Regions from separate parts of the Mesorhizobium sp. W050 genome, predicted to be linked through region 2. Evidence: predicted binding sites of a transcription regulator. Region 2 holds the regulator's gene; the other holds the start of a gene.
The links. The regulator LexA, encoded in region 2, represses DNA repair genes until DNA is damaged. The targets are predictions, from matches to a motif close to TGTTCNNNNTGTGTTCNG.

Region 1: the regulator LexA is predicted to act here: its motif matches at 3,518-3,535, upstream of ACYG9Y_RS24805 (YifB family Mg chelatase-like AAA ATPase).

Annotation. Positions count from the first base shown of each region.
Region 1 is NZ_JBTTIH010000001.1:5,143,467-5,151,318, forward strand. Features, by position in the region: gene gshB (glutathione synthase) at 11-964, shown strand; gene ACYG9Y_RS24795 (glycosyltransferase family 2 protein) at 1,057-2,130, opposite strand; gene ACYG9Y_RS24800 (glycosyltransferase) at 2,315-3,379, shown strand; gene ACYG9Y_RS24805 (YifB family Mg chelatase-like AAA ATPase) at 3,630-5,162, shown strand; gene ACYG9Y_RS24810 (malate synthase G) at 5,368-7,539, opposite strand; gene ACYG9Y_RS24815 (hydantoinase/oxoprolinase N-terminal domain-containing protein) at 7,673-7,852, opposite strand, start outside.
Region 2 is NZ_JBTTIH010000001.1:2,421,607-2,429,458, forward strand. Features, by position in the region: gene ACYG9Y_RS11680 (AMP-binding protein) at 1-534, shown strand, start outside; gene kynA (tryptophan 2,3-dioxygenase) at 531-1,367, shown strand; gene kynU (kynureninase) at 1,375-2,622, opposite strand; gene ACYG9Y_RS11695 (GntR family transcriptional regulator) at 2,790-3,554, shown strand; gene lexA (transcriptional repressor LexA) at 3,760-4,542, shown strand; gene ACYG9Y_RS11705 (ComEC/Rec2 family competence protein) at 4,536-6,992, opposite strand; gene arr (NAD(+)--rifampin ADP-ribosyltransferase) at 7,104-7,520, opposite strand.

The sequences.
Region 1 (7,852 bases), 2.7 Mb from region 2:
AGACCAGAAGATGACCCTGAAGATCGCCGTCCAGATGGACCATGTCTCCACCGTCTCGATCGCCGGCGACACGTCGTTTGCGCTGTCGCTGGAGGCGCAGCGGCGCGGGCACCAATTGTTCCACTATACGCCGGACCGGCTGTCGATGCTGGGCGGCAAGGTGTTTGCCCGCATCGAGGAGATGAAGCTCCGCGACGAGAAGGGCAATCATTTTTCGCTGGGCGACAAGGTGCGCACCGACCTGTCGGAGATGGATGTGATCCTGCTGCGCCAGGATCCACCCTTCGACATGAACTACATCACCACGACGCATATTCTGGAGCGCATTCACCCGAAGACATTGGTCGTCAACGACCCGGCCTGGGTGCGCAACAGCCCGGAAAAGATCTTCGTCACCGAATTCCCCGATCTGATGCCCGAAACGCTGATCACCAAGGATCCCCAGGAGGTCGCGGCCTTCCGCAAGGAATTCGGCGACATCATCGTCAAGCCGCTCTATGGCAATGGCGGCGCCGGCATCTTCCATCTCAAGGAGGGCGACCGCAACCTCGCCTCACTGCTCGAAATGTTCGCCCAGCTGTCACGCGAGCCCTATATCGTCCAGCGCTATCTCAAGGATGTGCGCAAGGGGGACAAGCGCATCATCCTGATCGACGGCGAGGCGGTCGGCGCCATCAACCGCGTGCCGGCCGACCACGATTCCCGCTCCAACATGCATGTCGGCGGCCGCGCCGAAAAGACCGAGCTGACGCAACGCGAACGCGAAATCTGCGCCCGCATCGGCCCGTCCCTGAAAGAACGCGGCTTCATCCTCGTCGGCATCGACGTTATCGGCGACTACATGACCGAGATCAACGTGACCTCGCCGACCGGCGTGCGCGAAGTGCAGCGTTTTGGCGGCGCCGATATCGCCAGCCTGTTCTGGGACGCGGTAGAGGCGAAGCGGCGGAATTTGGCCGCGTAGTGTGCGTTGCTACGGAGGACTTTGGTGGGTCCAGAGAAGCATCGAAAGATGCTCTTTATCGGGTAAGACTGCCGAGCAAGCGGCTCATCAAATCAAACTATGTCCCGGAAGCGCCGAGGCCTCAGTTTCGGAGGAAGGAGACCGATAAGTCTGGTCTGCAATTTTCGCTGTGGTGTTGCCCAGTCTTTCAGCAGAAAACCCGCATCGGAGTTCTTTTCCAGCAATGCAAAAGCCGCAGACAGTCCGATCAGGTCGACCAAGGTCCTGCGCATTGAGTGGCGGGAGATTAAATGCGCCAGTCCCGGCGCCACTTCGCACCAACGATTGGCCAGTGCCCGCCGTATCGCTATTTCAGTATCAGGCGACATCCTGCCGAGGCCAACTCCGGTACCCAGGATGCGCCCGTCCGCCCAGCCATTGCCGCCGTGAAGCCGATAACTGCCAAGAGCCCGCCCAATCCTCACGGTTCCGCCGATCATATGGGCGGCACGAGCCATATAACCATCGGCACATATCTTTATTTCGTCCGGATCGGATGGACGCATGATTTCAAGCGGAGCTCGACGAAACATCATCCCCGATGTGGTTGACCAAAACCAACCCACGGTACCCCGATCAATAAATAATAATGTCGGGTCAGCTTCAGTGTCGACATGCAGGTAGCCGCTCATTTTCGGCATCGATCGCGGGTCGTTCAGGTGGAATACGGGATGACCGCCCGCAAGCAGGTTGCCGGCCGTATCTATCACCACCTCATCGGAGCTCGACATTGCCGCGATACGAGTGTGGCTGAGATGCGCTCTCACATGGCATTCTATGAAGTCAGGATGCCATGCATCGTCACCGTCAAGAAAGGAGATCAGGGGTCCGGCTGTCGCGTCAAGCCCGGTCATCATTGTTGCCAACTGCCCGCCATTTTGCAGTCGGGGCAGAAGGCGGAAACGACTGTCGCCAAGCTGAGACAGACACTCTTCAATCCTTCGGCGGGAAGCGTCGGTCGAAAAATCATCGACCACCACGCACTCGAACGCAGTGTATGTCTGCGCCGCTACGGATCGGATCGCAGTGTCGATGAATGCCTCTTGATTGAAACAGCCTACGCAAACGGATACGGTTGGTAGCGCGATGTGAGAACCAGCCCCGCTTGGGACGATGTTTTCTTTCAAGAGGCGCTTCTCCGTACACCAGATTTGATCGCCTGAGATATTCCGTCGATCAACTGGCGATGTTTCTTTGCCAAATTTCTCTCTGTCGAAGCGAGTTTTGCCCCGCACTCAAGATCGCAATTGCCGCATGTTGACCCTACAGCACGGGTATCGCCCTCCTACCAAATTCGAGATTGTCAGAGCCATGCTGCGTCATGGCCACAAAGTCAGAAAGGGGCACCCTTCCGCGAAGTCGCAACCTGCTCTTCAGGCCAGTTTGCTGTCTGACGATCCGTTCATATCCTATTCGGGAATGTCCGGTACGCCGCTCGGATTAGCAAGTCATATGCCTTTCCTTCCACGCGGCCACCGCGCCTGGTTTCTCATCTCGCCAACCTGGTCCATCGAAAACAGTGCTAGCGTCAAAACCATCCGGACCTATGCCGTTCTGCATAGACTCAAGAACCCCCGTCACTCGCTAATCTTCCTATCCAACACTCAGGCCGAGGCTGATCTGTTGAATCAGTCCGGCGAGGCCGCCGTCCTGCACAACAAGACGTCAACAACCTCCGAACACATATTCAGGCCTCTCGATGACGTCCCTGTAGAATTTGATGCAATCTACAATGCGCAGCTGGCTCCGTGGAAGCGCCATGACTTGTCGCTTGGCATCCAGCGTTGCGCATTTGTCTTCTATCGAGATTCAAGCGGATCCTCCACGACGGAGTCGGAAAGAGCGCGAATAAATCGGCATAGGGAGCTCGCGCCGCATCACGTCTTTATCAACGAGTTTGACGGCACCGGCAAGCCTGTCCGATTGGCACCGGCTCAGGTGAACACGCATCTAAATCGTGCAGCCGTGGGAATCTGTCTCTCTCACCTGGAAGGACCAATGTTCGCCAGCACGGAATATCTTCTCGCGGGCCTTCCAGTGGTCACGACGCCGAACCATGGCGGCCGAGACCTTTATCTGGATGACGACTATTCGCTCACAGTTCCACCCGATCCTCGATCCATCGCGGAGGCTGTCTTAGCGCTGAAGGAGCGACGAATTCCCCGGGATTACATTCGTTCGCAAACTTTGAAACGAATCGAACGAGACCGCGGGCGGTTCATAGACCTTGTAAACGAGATTTTTCTGGAGAGCGGCTCTTCGCGCCGGATCGCCCTGCCTTGGCCTTTCAGATATCCTGTCATGGAGTGGCTTCCACCGCAGGTCGCGATCGATCGATCGCTTTCAGGTTCGGTCGATGCCTTCATCACCGCTTAGAAGCAACACCCTCAGATCGCCGAAGGGCCTAGTCGCCCTTGTTAAACGCGGTCGAGGAGGCGGAGCAGCCGTTCCATTTTGCTTGGCCATCTTCCTTTTTTGCAACCGGCACAGCGCGCTGCAGCCACCACGAATGCATGTTCCTGTAATGTTCTTGCCTTGGCCTGAAATCTATGGTTGTCTTGTCCTGACGTCGCTCGCGGTCTGAACCACAAGGCCGAGGCGAGCCGATATCCGGGGGCAGAGCAAGATGGTGGCGCGGGTTCGCACGGTTGCTTTCCAGGGCATCGAGGCCGTACCGGTCGATGTCCAGGTGATGATCGCGCCGGGCAAGGTCGGCATGCAGATTGTCGGCCTGGCCGACAAGGCGGTGGCCGAAAGCCGCGAGCGGGTGCAGGCGGCGCTGCACGCTTCGGGCCTGTCGATGCCGTCGAAGAAGGTGACGGTCAACCTGGCGCCTGCCGACCTGCCCAAGGAAGGGAGCCATTACGACCTGCCGATCGCGCTCGGCCTGATGGCGGCACTCGGCGCCATTCCGGGCGATATGCTGGCGTCTTATGTCGTGCTGGGTGAATTGTCGCTCGACGGCACCATTGCCGCGGTGGCCGGCGCGCTGCCGGCGGCGATCGGCGCCAATGCCGAGGGAAAGGGCCTGATCTGCCCGTTCGGCTGCGGGCCGGAAGCGGCCTGGGCGGGCAAGGATTTCGACATATTGGCGCCGCGCAGCCTGATTGCCATCGCCAATCATTTTCGCGGCACGCAGGTGCTGTCGCGGCCCGAGCCCGGCATCCATGTCTCGGCCCGCGACCTGCCCGACCTTTCAGACATCAAGGGCCAGGAAAGCGCCAAGCGGGCGCTGGAAGTGGCGGCGGCCGGCGGCCACAATCTGTTGATGGTCGGGCCTCCCGGCTCGGGAAAATCGATGCTGGCGCAGAGGCTGCCTTCAATTCTGCCGCCACTGGCACCGAAGGAACTTCTTGAAGTCTCGATGATCGCCTCGGTGGCCGGCGAGCTCGGCGAAGGCAAGCTCACCGACCGGCGGCCGTTCCGCGCCCCGCACCATTCGGCCTCGATGGCGGCAATGGTCGGCGGCGGCATCAGGGCGCGGCCGGGCGAAGTATCGCTTGCCCATAACGGCGTCCTGTTCCTCGACGAGTTTCCCGAATTCACGCCGCAGACCTTGGATGCGCTGCGCCAGCCGCTGGAGACCGGCGACTGCATGATCGCGCGCGCCAACCACCGCGTCACCTATCCAGCGCGCATCCAGCTGGTGGCGGCGATGAACCCGTGCCGTTGCGGCATGGCCGGCGAGCCCGGCTATCGCTGCCTGCGCGGCGAACGCTGCCGCACCGATTACCAGGCGCGCATCTCAGGCCCGTTGCTCGACCGCATCGACCTCAGGATCGAGGTACCGGCGGTCTCGGCCGCCGACCTGATCCGGCCCGACCGAGCGGAGAAAAGCGCAGCCGTCGCCCAGCGCGTGGCGCGCGCCCGCACCATCCAGCGCGAACGTTTCGAGCGGCTGGGCGTTACCAGCGCCACCACCAACGCCCATTGCTCGCCTTCTGTTATCGAGGACATCGCCGCGCCGGACGCAGCAGGCCTGTCGCTGCTGAAAGACGCCAGCGAGAAACTCGGCTTTTCTGCGCGCGCCTATCACCGCGTGCTCAAAGTGGCGCGCACACTGGCTGACCTCGACGCCAGCGAAACCGTCGGCCGAATTCACCTGGCCGAGGCGATTTCCTACCGCATGATGTCGGAGCGGGTAGCGCAGGCGGCGTAACGCTCCTCCTTGAGGGGAAGGTGACCGCGAAGCGGCCGGGTGGGGTCGCCGAAGAATGCTCGATCTTTTTTGAAGCCGAGCCGAGAAAGGGCCTCTGCGATGACATTGCTTGTAGTGTCGTCCGAAGGGAGTCGGCGCACTTCACGCAGGACCCCACCCGGCCCTTCGGGCCACCCTCCCCTCAAGGGGGAGGGAAACGCAGGCGCTAATTCGCCCGCGCTTTCGCCTTCAGCTCCAGCCGCCGCCTGTGCAGCACCGGCTCCGTGTAGCCGTTCGGCTGCTCGCGGCCCTTGAACACCAGATCGCAGGCGGCCTGGAAGGCGATGGACTTGTCGAAGTCGGTGGCCATCGGGCGGTAGAGCGGGTCGCCGGCGTTCTGCAGGTCGACGATCGCCGCCATGCGCCGCAGCGAATCCATCACCTGGATCTGCGAGCACACCTTGTGGTGCAGCCAGTTGGCGATGTGCTGCGAGGAGATGCGCAGCGTGGCACGGTCCTCCATCAGGCCGACATCGTTGATGTCCGGCACTTTCGAGCAGCCGACGCCCTGATCGATCCAGCGCACGACATAGCCCAGAATGCCTTGCGCATTGTTGTCGAGCTCGCGCTGGATCTCGTCGGGGGTCCAGTTCGGCCGCACCGCCACCGGCACCGACAATATATCATCGAGCTTCGCCTTCGGCCGGCTCTTGAGCGCCGCCTGGACGGCATGGACATCGACCTTGTGATAGTGCGTGGCGTGCAACGTCGCCGCCGTCGGCGACGGCACCCAGGCGGTGTTGGCGCCGGCCTTGGGATGTGCGATCTTCTGTTCCAGCATCGCCGCCATCAGATCGGGCATCGCCCACATGCCCTTGCCGATCTGGGCATGACCGGCCAGCCCGCATTCGAGCCCGGCGTCGACATTCCACGCCTCATAGGCGGAAATCCAGGCGGCCTGCTTCATGTCGCCCTTGCGGATCATCGGGCCGGCTTCCATCGAGGTGTGGATCTCGTCGCCGGTGCGGTCGAGGAAGCCGGTGTTGATGAACACGACGCGTTCCCTGGCGGCGCGGATCGCCTCCTTGAGGTTGACGGTGGTGCGCCGCTCCTCGTCCATGATGCCCATCTTGATAGTGTTTTTGGCCATACCGAGCAGCGCTTCGACGCGGTCGAAAATCTCGACTGCGAAGGCGACTTCCTCCGGCCCATGCATCTTCGGCTTCACCACATACATCGAGCCCGCGCGGGAATTCATCCGACGCCCGTTGGCGCCGACATCGTGCAGCGCGATCAGCGCCGTCATCGCCGCATCCAAGATGCCTTCCGGCACCTCGTTGCCATCGCGGTCGAGGATGGCCGGATTGGTCATGAGGTGACCGACGTTTCGCACCAGCATCAGCGAGCGGCCAGGCAAGCTCAGCGCGCCACCACTGGGCGCGGTCCAGGCGCGGTCCGGATTGAGTTTGCGCGTGAAGGTTTTGCCGCCCTTGCTGATTTCCTCCGCCAGATCGCCCTTCATCAAGCCGAGCCAGTTGCGGTAGACGATAACCTTGTCCTCGGCATCCACCGCCGCGACCGAATCCTCGCAGTCCTGGATGGTGGTCAGCGCCGATTCCAGGATCACGTCGGCAATGCCGGCCGGGTCGGTGCGGCCGATCTGGTTGGTGCGGTCGATGAGGATCTCGATGTGCAGGCCGTTCTGGACCAGCAGGATGGCTTCCGGGTTGGCGCCGTCGCCGCGATAGCCGGCAAATTGTTTCGGGTTGGCCAGCGTGGTGCCGCCGGCGCCGGCGCCGAGCCGCAAGGTGCCACCCGAAGCCGTCAGCCCGTTCACGCCGGCCCATTTGCCCGAGGTGAGCGGCACGGACTCGTCCAGAAAACTCTTCGCCCAGGCAACCACCTTGGCGCCGCGCACGGGGTTGAAGCTTTTACCCTTCTCGGCGCCACCGGTCTCGGCAATGGCGTCGGTGCCGTAGAGCGCATCATAGAGCGAACCCCAGCGGGCATTGGCGGCGTTGATCGCATAACGCGCATTCATCACCGGCACCACCAGCTGCGGCCCGGCAACGGTGGCGATCTCGGGGTCGACATTGTCGGTCGACACGGAAAAGGCCGGCCCTTCGGGCACGAGATAGCCGATCTCACGCAAGAAGCTTTTGTAGGCCTCCATATCGATGGGCGCGCCATTGGCGCGGTGCCAGGCGTCGATCTGTTCCTGCATGGCGTCGCGTTTGGCCAACAGCGCCCGGTTCTTCGGCGCGAGATCATGGACGATGGCCGAAAAGCCGTTCCAGAAGGCGTCGGCGGCAATGCCGGTACCCGGCAGCGCTTCGCCGACAAAGTCATGCAGTTCGCGGGCAATCCGCAATCCGGCGATCTCGACGCGATCGGTCATCAGGTCTTCTCCAGATGAAAGGCTTTGCGGCCTTTGGCATGTCGGGGGTGAGGGGTCAATTCAGCTTAGGGTGAAGGCGGGGATTTTGAAGCTGCTGATCTCCCCCCAAGGGGACCCCAAGGGGGGAGATTACCTAAACCGCAATCCTCGGCCGACCCGATGCAACCGCCACCACATGCGCTTCGATAAACATCCGTTGGGCCTCAACGGTAGACACCTTGAACTCGGTCGAAACGTCGATCTCGGCATTATCCGTGCCGGCATCCTTCGCCCGCTCGGCTACGATCGCCCGCACATCAGCCTCCGCTGCCGC
Region 2 (7,852 bases):
GGCAAACCCGTCGGCGGCTATCAGGCACGCATCGTCGATGACGAGATGCGGGAGCTGCCGCGCGGCTCTACTGGCCGGCTGGCGGTGCGCGGCCCGACCGGCTGCCGCTACATGGCCGATGCCAGGCAAAAGGACTATGTCCGCGATGGCTGGAATCTCACCGGCGATACGTTCACGCAGGACGAGGATGGCTTCTTCCACTTCGCCGCGCGTTCCGACGACATGATCGTCAGCGCCGGCTACAACATCGCCGGCCCCGAGGTCGAAGCGGCGCTGCTCTCGCATCCCGACGTCGCCGAATGCGCGGTGACCGGCGCCGAGGACGGTGAACGCGGCCAGATCGTCGAGGCGCATATCGTGCTTGTGCAAGGTGTTTCGCCGGACGCATTGACCGTCAAACGCCTGCAGGACCACGTCAAGGCAACGATCGCGCCCTACAAATATCCGCGTTCGGTGAAGTTCATCGACGCCTTGCCCAAAACCCAGACCGGCAAGATCCAGCGATTCCGGTTGCGCGCGGAGAAGAGCAATTGATTAAGCCGCACGATCCGGCGTCCGATGGCGCGCAGATGTCGTTCAAGGAGCGGATGTCCTACAGCGACTATCTGCAGCTGGACAAGGTGCTCGATGCGCAGGCGCCGCTGTCTTCGGCCCATGACGAGATGCTGTTCATCATCCAGCATCAGACATCGGAATTGTGGATGAAGCTCGCTTTGCACGAGATCGGCGCCGCGATCCGCTCAATCCGCGCCGACCGCCTCGAACCGAGCTTCAAGATGCTGTCTCGCGTCGCGCGCATCTTCGAGCAGCTCAACAATGCCTGGGACGTGCTGCGCACGATGACGCCAAGCGAATACACCGAGTTTCGCGACGCGCTCGGCCAATCCTCGGGCTTCCAGTCGTGGCAGTACCGCGCTATCGAGTTCATGGCCGGCAACCGCAACCTTGCCATGCTCGGGCCGCACAAGCACCGGCCCGACCTTGCGGACAGGCTGGAAGCCATCCTGGCCACGCCGTCGCTCTATGACGAGGCGCTTCTGCTTTTGGCGCGCAATGGCTTCGACATCGGCGCCGACGCCAGTCGCACGGACTGGCGCGAGACGCGCGTCGAGAACGAAGAAGTGCTGGCTGCCTGGCAAACCGTCTACCGCGACCCGCAGCGCTACTGGATGCTCTACGAACTGGCCGAGAAGCTGGTCGACTTCGAGGATTATTTCCGCCGCTGGCGCTTCAACCACGTCACCACGGTCGAGCGCATCATCGGCTTGAAGCGCGGCACGGGCGGCACCTCAGGCGCCTCCTATCTGAAGAAGATGCTGGAGGTCGTGCTGTTTCCGGAGCTCTGGACGGTCCGCACCCGGCTCTAGTAGTTCCTCAGGTGACCGCGGTCTTCACCGCGAAGCGGGCGTCCTGCCAGGCGCCGGTGCGCAGAATATCCTCCAGCGCTTCGACCGCCTGCCAGACATCGCCATAACCGACATAGAGCGGCGTGAAGCCGAAACGGATGGTCGACGGCGCCCGGAAATCGCCGATCACGCCGCGCTCGATCAGCGCCCGCATCACCTGATAGCCATGCGGATGGAGGAACGACACCTGGCTGCCGCGCTGGCTGCCGTCGCGCGGGCTTTCGAGTTCAAGGCCGTAGGCGCCGCATCTGGCTTCGACGAGCTGGATAAACAGGTCGGTCAGTGCGATGCTTTTTCTGCGCACCGCCGCCATGTCGACGTCGTTCCAGATATCGAGCGCGCCCTTGAGCGCCCGCATCGACAGCACCGGCTGCGTTCCGCACAGGAAGCGGCGGATCCCGCTGCCGACGGCAAAGCCCTGCTCGAAGGCAAAGGGCCGCGCATGGCCCCACCAGCCGCTGAGCGGCTGCCTGATATCACCATGGTGGCGCTCGGCCGCGTAGATGAAGGCCGGCGAGCCCGGGCCGCCATTGAGGTATTTGTAGGTGCAGCCGACAGCGAAATCGGCATTGGCACGGTCGAGTTCGACCGGCAAGGCGCCGGCGGTGTGGCAGAGGTCCCAGATGATCAGCGCGCCAGCGTCATGTGCCTTGCGCGTCAGCGCCGCCATGTCGCGCAACTGGCCGGATTTGTAGTTTACGTGGTTGACCAGGATGACGGCAACGCTGTCGTCGATCAGCTCCTCGATTGCGGCCGCGTCGACGCCCTCCAGCCGCAGCCGCGTTCCCGGCCGGGTCGAGGCGACGCCTTCGGCCATGTAGAGGTCGGTCGGGAAACTGTCGCCCTCGGCAACGATGGCCGACCGAGCCGGCCGCATGCCGAGCGCGGCGTGCAGCAGCTTGTAGATGTTGATCGAGGTTGTGTCGCAGACCACCGTCTGCCCGTCAGCCGCGCCGATCAGTCGTCCGAGCTGATCTCCCAGTTCCACCGGCATGTTGAACCAGCCAGCCGTGTTCCAGGCGCGAATGAGGTCCTGCGCCCATTCCTGCGTGGCGGCCTGCTGCAGTTCGCTGAAGACGACCGCTGACGCGGCACCCAGCGAATTGCCGTCGAGATAAATCACGCCTTGCGGCAAGACAAAGCGTTCACGCATGGAGCGCAGCGGATCGGCGGCATCCATTGCTTCGATTGTAGCGAGATCGGGTGTCGTGCTCATGATCCGGCGCCCTTCCATGGACAAACGCGCGCGGCGGAGCCTGCCGCCCAAACATGCCGGCGATCTTGAGTGGTCGCCCTTGAACTGTCAAATATTATATATAATTCACCCGTTGAAAGGCTTTGATATATAATGATCCGCCGAGCGTTTATGTCTGATGGATCACGATGCTGGATGACGAGCAGACCTCGAAGACGGAAGCAGCCTATCGCCTGCTCAGGCGCGATATTCTTGCGACCCGGCTGGCGCCTGCCGCGCCGTTGAAGCTGAGCACGCTGCGCAACACCTACGGCATCGGCTGGACGCCGTTGCGCGAGGCGCTGTCGCGGCTGGAGGCGGAACGGCTTGTGACCGCCATCAGCAACCGCGGGTTTGCGGTCGCTCCCGTCTCTCGGGCGGAGCTCGAGGATTTGGCGCGTGCGCGGCTGGTGGTCGAACTGCCCCTGCTGGTGGAATCGATCGAGAAGGGCGACCGTGAGTGGGAAGACGCGGTCGTTGCCGCCCACTATCGTCTCTCACGGTGCGGGTCTGTTCTCGACGATCCATCGGATGATGCGGTCGACGCGTGGTACGAAAAACACGATGCCTTCCATGCGGCGCTGCTCAGTGCCGCGACATCCAGCTGGCTGCTGCGCTTCAATGCAACGATTTCCGACCAATTGCATCGCCATCACCGCTTTCTGGGTCTGGCCCCGACGCTGCGCGCCGCCGCCGGCCGCACGGATGGACACCGGAAGGCCGTGGCGGCCCTGCGCGACGCCGTGGCGATCGAACACCATACCGCCCTGATGGAAGCGGCCCTCGATCGCGACGTCGAACGTGCGAAAACTCTGATGACCGCTCACATCGGCTACACGCTGCAGGTCTATGCCCAGAGCGAACCCGGCGCGGATGCTGCGCAGCCCCGTCCGAAAAGGAAGCGGCGATCATAGCCGACGACGCAGGGCACTTTGTCTTCGTTTCACCCCGTTGCCGGCCAACGACTACGAGCGCCGCTCGCGGTGCCGAACGTTACGCTGAACAAAACGTCAACACATTCATTAAACTTTAAAAGGTTGCGGAACACAACTGGAACAGATAGTGTTTGTTCTGGGTTTGTTTTTTCTGATTCTGGTTTCAGAACCCTTGGGGGCCGCGATGCTGACGCGCAAACAACATGAGCTTCTGATGTTCATCCATGAACGCCTGAAGGAGAGCGGAATCCCGCCGTCCTTCGACGAGATGAAGGAAGCGCTCGACCTCGCCTCCAAGTCCGGCATCCACCGACTGATCACGGCGCTTGAGGAGCGCGGTTTCATTCGCCGGCTGCCGAACCGGGCGCGCGCGCTGGAAGTGCTGCGGCTACCCGACTCGATCGCACCAGGCCTCAACGCGGCGAGGAAGTTTTCGCCGAGCGTCATTCAGGGCAGTCTTGGTCAAGCCGGGCAAGGGCAAGGCGGCCAGGGACAAGGCGGGATGGGCCAAGGCGGTCTCGGCCGCCAGATCAAGCCGGTCTCGCCGTCGCGTTCGATGTCTGCCGGCAATGACGATGCCGTTTCCTCGATTTCAATCCCGGTGATGGGACGCATCGCCGCCGGCGTGCCGATCGACGCCATCCAGCATCAGACCCATTCGATCTCGGTGCCGCCCGACATGATCATGGGCGGCGAACACTACGCGCTCGAGGTCAAGGGCGATTCGATGATCGAAGCCGGCATTTTCGACGGCGATACGGTCATCATCCGCAATGCCGACACTGCCAGCCCCGGCGAGATCGTGGTGGCGTTGGTCGACGACGAGGAAGCGACCCTGAAACGCTTCCGCCGCAAGGGCGCCTCGATCGCGCTGGAAGCCGCAAACCCGGCCTACGAAACCCGCATCTTCGGCCCCGACAGGGTCAAGGTGCAGGGCAAGCTGGTCGGGCTGATCAGGCGTTACTGAGCCGGCTTAGGTTTGTACTTTTCACGCTGCTTGTAGGGCGGCAGGCCTCGGGCTTCGCGTGAGAAGCGGCGCTGCTCGTGCCAGGGGCGATACGGCTTGTCGACGGCGAAGCGGATGGTTGGCGCTGCAGCTGCCGATTGCGGATCGAAGAAGACGGCGGCGCTGCCGTCGCGGGCCAGCTGTTTCTTCGTCACGACCAGCACCAGCGGGTCGCGGCACGGATTGTAGGCGGTGGCGTCATCGATGACGATCAGGCTCGCGAAGGCACAGGCCGGCCGCGCCGTCTTGCGGTCTTTCGCAAGCGCTACAATGGCTCCGGAAGGGTGCCGGGCGATACAGAGATCGCCGGTGCAATAGAAGGGCGAGCCGGGCGGCAGATCGAGCGGATCGAGATCGAACCGCGTATCTGTTGACTCGAAAATCTCAGGTGGGATAATGGTTTCGGCCCGCAGCGCCCGTTTCCAATTGTCCGTGGTGAATTCGTTGGAGCGTTCGCGGTTGAGGGCGAGTTCGCCGCCACCGATCGGCATGGCCACCAGATGCGCATCCTCGGATATGAGCACGTCGGGCGTAAGCACCTGCGGCACCGTCAACAGGCCGGCCAGCGCGAAAGGCACGGCCGCCAGCCTGAGCCAGGTGGTGGCCATGGTGGCGATGACGAGGGCGACCGCCACCAACAGCACCGAGCGGATGGAGATCAGCCCGACGGCGTCGACCGGCGAGCGCTCGGAAATCCAGGCCGATATAGCGATCATCGCCATCAGACCCTTGCCCATCACATAGAGGAACGGCCCGTCGGCGCCGAACGGCATCGCCAGTGCGCTGAGCACGGCAAAAGGCATGACGATCAACGAAACAATCGGCATCACGGCCAGATTGGCGATCAGGCTGAGCGGCGACACACGCTGAAAATGCCAGATGGCGAACAGCAAGGTTGCACTGCCGGCGATGATCGAGGTCATGGCGAGGCCGCCCATGGCCAGCGCGAATTTTCGCGACAGGAAGCCGACGAAGGAGCGCTTTGCCGGCGGCGTTCTCACCTTGTCGGCGCGGTAATCGGCCCAGCCGGCATAGGCGCCGACAAGGGCGGCGGTGGCGGCAAACGACATCTGGAAGCTGGGACCGACCACCTCGTGCGGCGACACCAGGATGACGGCGATGGCGGAGATCGCCAGATTGCGCATGGTGAGTGCGGCGCGATCAAACAGCACGGCGACAAGCATGACCGCCAGCATGATGAAGCTGCGCTCGGCGGCAACCACGACGCCTGAAATGACGAGATAGGCGGCGATGGAGACGAGTGCTGCCACTGCTGCATATTTCTTGACTGGGCGGCGCGAAGAGAAATCGGGAAACAGCGCAAAGGCGCCACGCAGCAACGCCATGATGGTGCCGGCAACCAGCGCCATGTGCAGGCCGGAGATGGAGATGATGTGGTAGATGCCGGTGCGCCGCATCGCTTCGTTGACCTCGTCCGGGATGCCGGCGCGCACCCCGACAATCAACGCCGCGGCAATCTCGCCTTCGGCGCCGCCGATTTTGCCCCTGATATGGTCGGCAATGTTTTCGCGCGCGTTCTCGATTGCCGAGGAGAGCCGCGCGGTCAGCGGCGGCGGTCCCTGCGTAGCAATGGTTTTCGGATTGCCGAGAAAGAAGCCGCTGCCGCCGATACCGGTGAAATAGCTGTCGAAGGAGAAATCGTAGCTCTCCGGCCGCACCGGACCGGTCGGCGGCAACAGCCTGGCATAGCCGGTGATCAGGGAGCCGGCGGTCATATCGGCGGGAACGGTCCGCGCCGAGAGCCTGACCCGCTCCGGGGCGTAGCGCAGCTCGGGGTAAGCGGTCGAAACCACATCGAGCGTCAGCCTGATGCGGCCGCTTTCCATCTGTTCGAGACTGACGACGCGGCCGGTCAGCCGTGTCTGGATCTCGGAGCCGAGCATCTGCGTTCCGGCGCGCCAGGTCTCGACCTTGGCGGCGACGACGCCGAGCGCGCACAGCATCGCGGCCATGCAGAACAGATGCGTCCTCGGCCGCGATCGCGTGGCGACAGCGCAACATGTCGCCAGCACCACAATGGCGATTGGCTGCGCAAAGCCCGACTCGCCGGCCAGCGAGAAATAAATGATGACGCCGGCCGCCAGGAAAACCGGCACCAGCAGGAAGGCGACGCCCCGGTCGAGCTCCGTGTTGGCGGCCACGGCAAGGCTGCGGCGGAGCGCGGGCCATGACGGACGGCGAAGCCGTCTGCGCAGACGGGCGATAGATCCGGGCGCTGTGACTTGCGCCGGCAACGCGTGACCGGGCAGCGCAGGCGCGACGCCGGGATGCGGCTCAGGCAGCGCGAGGGGCAGCGGCTCGGCATAGGGACTATCGGCAAACAGCGAGCGTTCGCTGACGCTTGCCTCGGCGCCTTCGCCTTCCTTCGTGCCCCGGCCACGTCCAGCCATCGGGTCTGCCCCTTGCGCCCCAGACCCCTATGCTACATGAACGCGCAAAGCGCGAAAGTCCGCGTGATCACGTCCACCGCGCCGGAATCGACCATCACCTGGCAAGGACGCTCAATCCTCAATCATATCCTGGCCCTCCGCTCTCAGGCGAGCAAGCCCATCGTGCATTGCCTTCAATTGTTCCGGTGTATGACCCTGCCATTCACCGAGTTCACCCAGGATGAGCAACGGATCACGGGAGCGGTAGGATTTCGTCGGATTACCGGGAAATTTTTTGTCGGTCAGGTTAGGGTCATCCATAAAAAACTCCGTCGGCTTTACGATGTAAATCCTTTGACGACCGTCACCCGTTGCAAGCTCTGCTCCCCAGATGGCGGCTTCCAGTGTCTGGGTGAAATAGATCCATGACAGTGGTTTACCTCTGAAATTGGAAGGGTGGCCGACGCTCAGCAGATCCCCGGGTTTCAAATCCGCCCGGGTACCATGGTAGAACGGATCACCCTCCGTATGGTCGGCGTTTTCGGTCATCGGTAGTCCTTCTTTCAATCATGCCTCCTTCGTGGCGAGACCGGCCTGCACACAGTTGCGGTGTTCACGATAATGATTGCAGAAAGGTCAATATGCGTGACCAAGCCAACGCTGTCACGGCGGCGTTGTAGTCGGGCAGTGCCGCATCCGTGAAGAAATGTCCGCTCGTCAGAGGGGGCTACCACCGTCGCAGCGATGTTCCAGGCACTGTGACGGACGCTGCAGCCGAATGAAACCCAGACATTGACGCTGCTGCCAAATGAGGTTGCGCGGAGGTGCGAACAGATTTTGTGCTACAAGGCTCCGGCGCCTGTTGACGCAACCGATAATTG